2 regions of the Kitasatospora sp. NBC_01539 genome follow, and region 1 is predicted to be linked to the other one. Evidence: riboswitches for the same ligand, from Rfam matches in the RefSeq annotation. Region 1 holds a riboswitch; the other holds the start of a gene.
The links. Region 1 has a riboswitch for cyclic di-AMP ahead of OG335_RS16290 (transglycosylase family protein). Riboswitches for the same ligand answer to the same signal wherever they lie in the genome.

Region 1 (3,397 bases):
GTCGTCGCCGACCAGCTGCACCTTGTCGCCCAGCTTGTCGGTCATGGCCTTCCAGCCGTCCCAGTCGGACTCGTCCAGCGGGTCCTCGATGGAGACGAGCGGGTACGCGGCGACGAGCTCGGCGTAGTAGTCGATGAGCTCGGCGGAGGAGATCGCCTTGCCCTCGAAGGTGTACGCGCCGTCGTTGTGGAACTCGGAGGCGGCGACGTCCAGGGCGAGCGCGACGTCCTTGCCCGGGGTGTAGCCGGCCTTCTTGATGGCCTCGACGATGAGGTCGAGCGCCTCGCGGTTGGAGTCGAGGTTCGGCGCGAAGCCGCCCTCGTCGCCCAGGCCGGTGGAGAGGCCGCGCTCCTTCAGCACGCCCTTGAGCGTGTGGTAGACCTCGACGCCCCAGCGGACGGCCTCGGAGAAGGACTCCGCGCCGATCGGGGCGATCATGAACTCCTGGATGTCGACGTTGGAGTCCGCGTGCGACCCGCCGTTGAGGATGTTCATCATCGGCACGGGCAGGACGTGCGCGTTCGGGCCACCGAGGTAGCGGAACAGCGGCAGGTCGCTGGCCTCGGAGGCCGCGTGCGCGACGGCGAGGGAGACGCCGAGGATGGCGTTGGCGCCGAGCGAGGACTTGTCCGGGGTGGCGTCCAGGTCGAGCATGGCCTGGTCGATCAGGCGCTGCTCGGTGGCGTCGTAGCCGACGAGCTCCGGGCCGATCTGCTCGATGACGGCCAGGACGGCCTTCTCCACGCCCTTGCCGAAGTAGCGGTTCTTGTCACCGTCGCGCAGTTCCAGGGCCTCGAAGGCACCGGTGGAGGCGCCGGACGGGACGGCGGCACGGCCCGTGCTGCCGTCGTCGAGACCCACCTCGACCTCGACGGTGGGGTTGCCGCGAGAGTCGAGGATCTCACGGGCTACGACGACATCAATGGACGGCACGAAGCATCTCCTAGCGGAAGCGGATGTGGGTCGTTACGACCTGAGCCTAACGGCACGGCGCCCCAGGGCCATGCCGGGCATGGCGCTGTCTCACCGTGTGACCGGGCTACTCGCCGGTAGTTCACCTGGGGGACCCGTACACCGGACCGCCCCGCCCCCCGGGTGGCGGCCCCGGGGGCGTGCGGTCGTACGCGCGGTGCCGGTCCGTCAGTCGAGCTGCAGGAGCTGGCCCGGGAGGATGAGGTCCGGGTCCTCGCCGACGACCGGGCGGTTGCTCGCGTACAGCCGCTCCCAGCCTCCGGTCAGGCCGCGGGTGGCGACGATGCCCGACAGGCAGTCACCGGGCTGCACGGTGTACGCCTCGCGGCCGATCGCGGGCACCGGCACCGCCTGCGGGGCGTGCCCGGCCCCGCCGTCCGCCGCGTCGCCCGACCCGTCGCCCGATCTCTCCTCCGACCCGGTGCCGGCCGGTTCGATCTCGGCGGGTTCGGTCTCGGCCGGTTCGGTCCGGGCGGGTTCGGCGGGGGCGGGCGGCACGTGGCGCTCGAAGATGTCGCGGTGCGCCGTCCAGTACCAGCCGCCGTCCTTCTGGTACCAGTACACGCTGCTGCCCGCGTCCCAGCCGCCGCGGCCGGAGAAGACCGGCGCACCGCCGGAACGGGTCGCGGTGGCGGGCGCCGCGGCCGGCGCGGTCGTCGCGGTCGTCGCGGAGCCGCCGCCTCGGGTCAGGCCGGCGCGTTTGGAGCAGACGGGCCAGGCGCCGGGCCCCTGCGAGGCGAGCACCTTCTCGGCGACGGCGATCTGCTCGGTCTTGCTGGCCTGGTGCGCGTAGGCGGCGTACCGGGCGCCGCCGAAGCCCTTCCAGGTGCGGGCGGTGAACTGCAGTCCGCCGTAGAAGCCGTTGCCGGTGTTGATCCGCCAGTTCCCGCCGCTCTCGCACTGGGCGACCTTGTCCCAGACGGAGACGGGCGCGGCGTGCGCGGCGGCCGCGGTGAGCAGCGGCATGGCGAGGCCGACGCCGGTGACGCCCGCGACGGCGACCGCCTTCTCGGCGGACGTCCGACGACGGTGGCGGCCAGGTCCGGTGAAGATCATGGGTGGTCCCTCTCCGAACGCCTGCGAGGTGAGCTGTCGGGTTCGGACCGGGAGGCTGGCCCGGCCGCGGCCGCAGGAGGGGACCTGCTGACGCGGCTTCACCCCTAGCCGTGGGGACGGCGACGTACGTGGTTCCCCCGCCCCTGTCCTGGTCTCGGTCGGTCGTCCCGGGGCGCGGCGGACAGGATTCGGCGTTGTCGCGCCCGGGGCCCGCTGGCGCGAGCTGTCCGGAGAGTAGGCAGATGCGATGACCGATCACAAGCTCATATCGGCGTTATCACGCAAGAATTACGACGCACCGTTCATCGGGCACGAACAAAGCCGTTTTGTCCTGATTCGCTCGTGTTCACCCGGACGGCCCGCCCGCCGGTCGACACACCGTCAGTCCGCGGCCCGCCCCGTCTCCGGGGTGAAGGAGACGGGCAGCTCGCGCAGGCCCCGCATGATCAGGCCGCCGCGCCAGCGCAGGTCCGCCGGATCCGCGTCCAGCGCGAGGTCCGGCAGCCGGGTGAGCAGAGTCGCGAGGGCGGCCCGGCCCTCCAGCCGGGCGAGCGGCGCGCCGATGCAGTAGTGGATGCCGTGCCCGAAGCCCAGGTGCGGGTTGTCCGTCCGGGCGAGGTCGAGGGTGTTCTCGTCGGCGAAGCGCGCCGGGTCGCGGTCGGCCGCGGCCAGCACCACCAGCACCGGGTCGCCCTCCGGGATCGCCATCCCGCCGATCTCCAGGGGGCGGGTCGCGAACCGCCAGGTGGCGAGTTCCACCGGGCCGTCGTAGCGCAGCAGTTCCTCGATGCCGGTCTCCAGCAGGCCGCTCTCGCCGCGCTCCACCGACGCCTGCAGCAGGGCCCGCTGGCCGGGGTTGCGCAGCAGCGCGTACAGGCCGTTGCCGATGAGGTTGACGGTGGTCTCGAAGCCCGCGAACAGCAGGATGAAGGCCATCGCGGCGGCCTCGTTCTCCGTGAGGTGCTCGCCGTGGTCGCTGGCGCGGATCAGGCCGGAGATCAGGTCGTCGCCGAGGTCGGCGCGCTTGCGGTGGATGAGGTCCGCCAGGTAGGTGCGGATCCGCTTCACGGCGCGCCCGACACCGCCGCGCTGCGGCGCGCGCTGCCCAGGCTTCGTGTGGCGCAGCATCATGCCCGCCCAGTCGCAGAAGTCGTCCTGGTCCTCGGCGGGCACCCCGAGGAGGTCGCAGATCGCGTAGATGGGCAGCGGGAACGCGAACTCGTGGATGAGGTCGGCCGTGCCGCGGGCGGCGAAGCCGTCGATCAGCCGGTCGGTGAGCTGCTGCACCCGCGGCTCGAAGGCGGCGATCCGGCGCGGCGTGAACGCCTTCGACACGAGCCGGCGCAGCCGGGTGTGGTCCGGCGGGTCG
Region 2 (3,397 bases), 2.4 Mb from region 1:
CTGGCGCGCTCGGCCTCGTCGTACAGCAGCTCGACCCGGGTCTTGACGTCGGCGGTGTGCGCGGACGGGTCCGCGGGGGCCTCGGGTGCGCCGTACGCGCTGCCGCCGACGGTGACGCCGAGGGCGGTGGTGGCCGCGGCCGTGAGCACCAGGGCCCGGGCGAGGCCGTGGGCGCCGGGCAGTTGGGGGCGGCGGTGCGCGGGCATGCGGCGGTGGCTCCGTTCCTGCGGCGGGACGCCGCCGCCGCCCGGGTCGGGCGGCCGTCCTCGCGGACGTCCGGGGGCAGACGTTAGCGAGTCGGACCGATCTAGTCCAAACCCCTCCATCGCCGAATATTTGACCCCTTATCGGACATCAGCTCGGCCGCGGACCCCGACGTCCCTCCCGGACGGCCGCGGGCCCGGTCCCTCCGTCGACGGAGGGACCGGGCCCGGGCGGGGTGCTGCGTGCGCGTCAGATCCGCACGATGGCCGAGATGGGCATCACGGTGGCGGAGGCGTACCGCACGTTGGCGCCGGTGTGCGGGGCGTGGATGATCTGGCCGCCGCCCACGTACATGCCGACGTGGTGCCGGTCGCCGAAGTAGACGATCAGGTCGCCGGGCTTGGCGTTGGCGATGTTGGTGCCGATGTTGGTGCCGGCGCCCGCCTGCGACTGCGAGGTGCGCGGGATGGAGACACCCGCCTGACGGTAGGCCCACTGCATGAGGCCGGAGCAGTCGAAGTTGGCGGGCCCGGCGGCGCCGTAGACGTACGCCACGCCGAGCTTGCTCTTGGCCGCGGCGACGGCGACGGCGGCGTGGGAGCCGGCCGGCAGGTCGACGGTGCCGAGGTCCGGCCGCGCGGTGTCGCGGGAGGCGCGGTCGGCGCTGGCCTTCGCGGCGGAGGCGGCCTTGGCCTCGGCGGCGGCGAGCTCCTCGTGCTCCTTCTGGGTGAGGGAGTTGAGCAGGGCGGCGGCCTTGGCCAGCTTGCCCTGGATCTCCTCCTTCTTCGTCCTGAGCGAGCGGGTGGTGCTGTCGAGGTCGGCGAGCTTGTGCTCGGCCTCGGCCTTCTGGCCGTCGAGCTTGGCCTGCTCGGTCTTGAAGGACTTCAGGGTGTCGGCCTGGGTGGCGTTCATCCGGCTGACCGACCCGGCCTGGCTCAGGAACTGGTCGGGGTCGCTGGAGAGCATCATCTGCACGGTGGGCGAGATGCCGCCGTCGCGGTACTGCTGGGCGGCGACCTCGGCGAGGCGGCCCTGCACCCCGCTCACCTGGGCCTGCTGACGGGCGACCTGGTCCTGCAGCTGGGTGACCTGCTTCTGCAGGGTCTGCTGCTTCTCGGCCGCCGCGTTGTACTGCTCGCTGGCGACCTCGGCCTGCTCGTTGAGCTGGTCGACCTGGGTCTTGACCTGGTCCTTGGTCGGCGCGGGGTCGGCGTGGGCACCGGCCTGGGAGGAGAGCGCGACCGCGGTGGCGGCGGCGGCCGTCAGGATCGAGGCACGCGTGCGGCCGACGGGCTTGGGACGACGATGGGACGCCACGAAGGCGGACTCCTTCTTCCTCACACCGCCTACCGGGTGAGCTGACGGGTTCGGGCCGGAAGCTGCCCTACGACGCCTCACCGCCCGCCCCTGCGGCCCGCGGACTCCCGCGGGCCGGCCGGCGCGGCCGACCTGACGCCGATTCACCCCGGGGGAACGTGGTTCCCCGGCTCCGTTCGACAGCGCCCCCTCAGGGGCCTCCCCGTAGGCAGTTCGCACTGCCCAGCTGCGTCGCGGATTCGGCGGCGACCACCGCCGTCACCCGGGCTGGGTGATCGACTCCGCGGTGGTCCGTGGGATGACCCTAGTAACCAATCCGTGATCCGTTCAAATCCTTGTCGGAAAAATCTCGGGTCGACGACCATTCCCGTCGGTGAATACGACCGGTGTTGAACGGATTTCCATGGTCAGCTGATGGTTTCTCATCCGATGAGCAGAAAACCGAACGCCCGGACGTGGTGGAGATCACAGGATGATCCCGACCCGCCCGGGCGTGTCACGCGGCATCAGAAACGCCGCGGATGAGGCATATGTCCGATCTGCTACCGCGGGGTCAGACCCGGCGGATGGTCTTGATCGGCATGACGGTCGCCGACGCCACCTTCACCACGTCACCGGTGTGCGGGGCGTGCACCATCAGGCCGTTGCCGATGTACATCGCCACGTGGTGCGCGTCCGAGTGGTAGATGATCAGGTCGCCGGGCTGCGCGTTGGCGATGTTGGTGCCGACGTTGACGCCCACGCTCGCCTGCGACTGCGAGGTGCGCGGCAGCGAGACGCCCGCCTTCGCGTACGCCCACACCATCAGGCCGGAGCAGTCGAAGGAGTTCGGGCCGGTGGCGCCCCAGACGTACGGCACACCGCGCTTGCTGAGGGCGGCGGCCACGGCCGTGGCCGCGTAGCCGGAAGCCGGCGGCAGGTTGCCGATGTCGACGCGGTCGCCGCCGCGGGAGGCGCGGCCCGTGAGGGCGGCGCGCTCGGCGGCGGTCAGCGAGCTGAGCAGGCGCTGCGACTCGGCGAGCTTCTTCTGGACCTCGGCCTTGGCCTCGTTCAGCGTCTGGGTGGAGCGGTCCAGCTCGGCGAGGATGGCCGCGGCCTCCTGCTTCTGCTGGTCGAGCCGGCGCTGCTGCTCCTTCAGGCTCTTGAGCGTGGAGGCCTGGGTGTCGGTGGCCTGCTCGTTGCTCGACGCCTTGTCGAGGTAGTTGTCGGGGTCCGACGAGAGCATGAGCGCCACGGTCGGGTCGACACCGCCGGTGCGGTACTGGTCGCCTGCGACCGCGGACAGCCCGGACGCGACATCGGTCAGCTGCTGCTGACCGCGGGCGATCTGGTCCTGCAGCTGGTCGGCCTGCTTGCGGAGCTGCTCGCCCCGCTCCTTGGCGCCGTTGTACGTCTCGGACGCCTGCTCCTGCTCCTCGAGGAGCTTGTCGACCTGGACCTTGACCTCGTCCTTGGTGGGCTTTGCCGGGGCGGCGTGGGCGCTCGCCTGGGCGGAGAGGGCGACCGCGGTCGCGGCTGCAGCGGTGAGCACGGAGACCCGCGCGCGGCTCGGCTGCTTGGGACGGCGGTGGGAGGCCAAGGGACTAGCTCCTTCTTCCTGCTGGACTCACTCGATCGAGTGAGGTCCGGAAAATAGGTTTGACGCCAGACCCTAGTGAAGATCCGCCTCCGGCGCCACTCCCCTCCCGTGCGAACCCGGCCCCCCGACCGGGATTTCACCAGCCCGACACAACCTCGCCACCACCGCTCCGACCTGGGCCGACGCTCCGTCAGGGCCGGGCGAGCCGGTTGAGCAGCAGAATCGACGCCACGGGGCGGGCTCCCGCCTTGCGCACGCCCTCCGCGACCTCGCGGTCCGTGGAGACCACCACCAGCG

Region 2: linked by a shared signal. The riboswitch ahead of OG335_RS27005 (NlpC/P60 family protein) and the one ahead of OG335_RS16290 (transglycosylase family protein) in region 1 are both predicted to bind cyclic di-AMP.

The regions. Positions count from the first base shown of each region.
Region 1 covers NZ_CP109390.1:3,824,320-3,827,716, forward strand. Annotated here, with positions in the region: gene eno (phosphopyruvate hydratase) at 1-933, opposite strand, end outside; gene OG335_RS16290 (transglycosylase family protein) at 1,141-2,028, opposite strand; cyclic di-AMP (ydaO/yuaA leader) riboswitch at 2,033-2,198, opposite strand; gene OG335_RS16295 (cytochrome P450) at 2,410-3,397, opposite strand, start outside.
Region 2 covers NZ_CP109390.1:6,228,736-6,232,132, reverse strand. Annotated here, with positions in the region: gene OG335_RS27010 (NlpC/P60 family protein) at 1-206, opposite strand, end outside; gene OG335_RS27005 (NlpC/P60 family protein) at 454-1,521, opposite strand; cyclic di-AMP (ydaO/yuaA leader) riboswitch at 1,532-1,716, opposite strand; gene OG335_RS27000 (NlpC/P60 family protein) at 2,075-3,100, opposite strand; gene OG335_RS26995 (NYN domain-containing protein) at 3,291-3,397, opposite strand, start outside.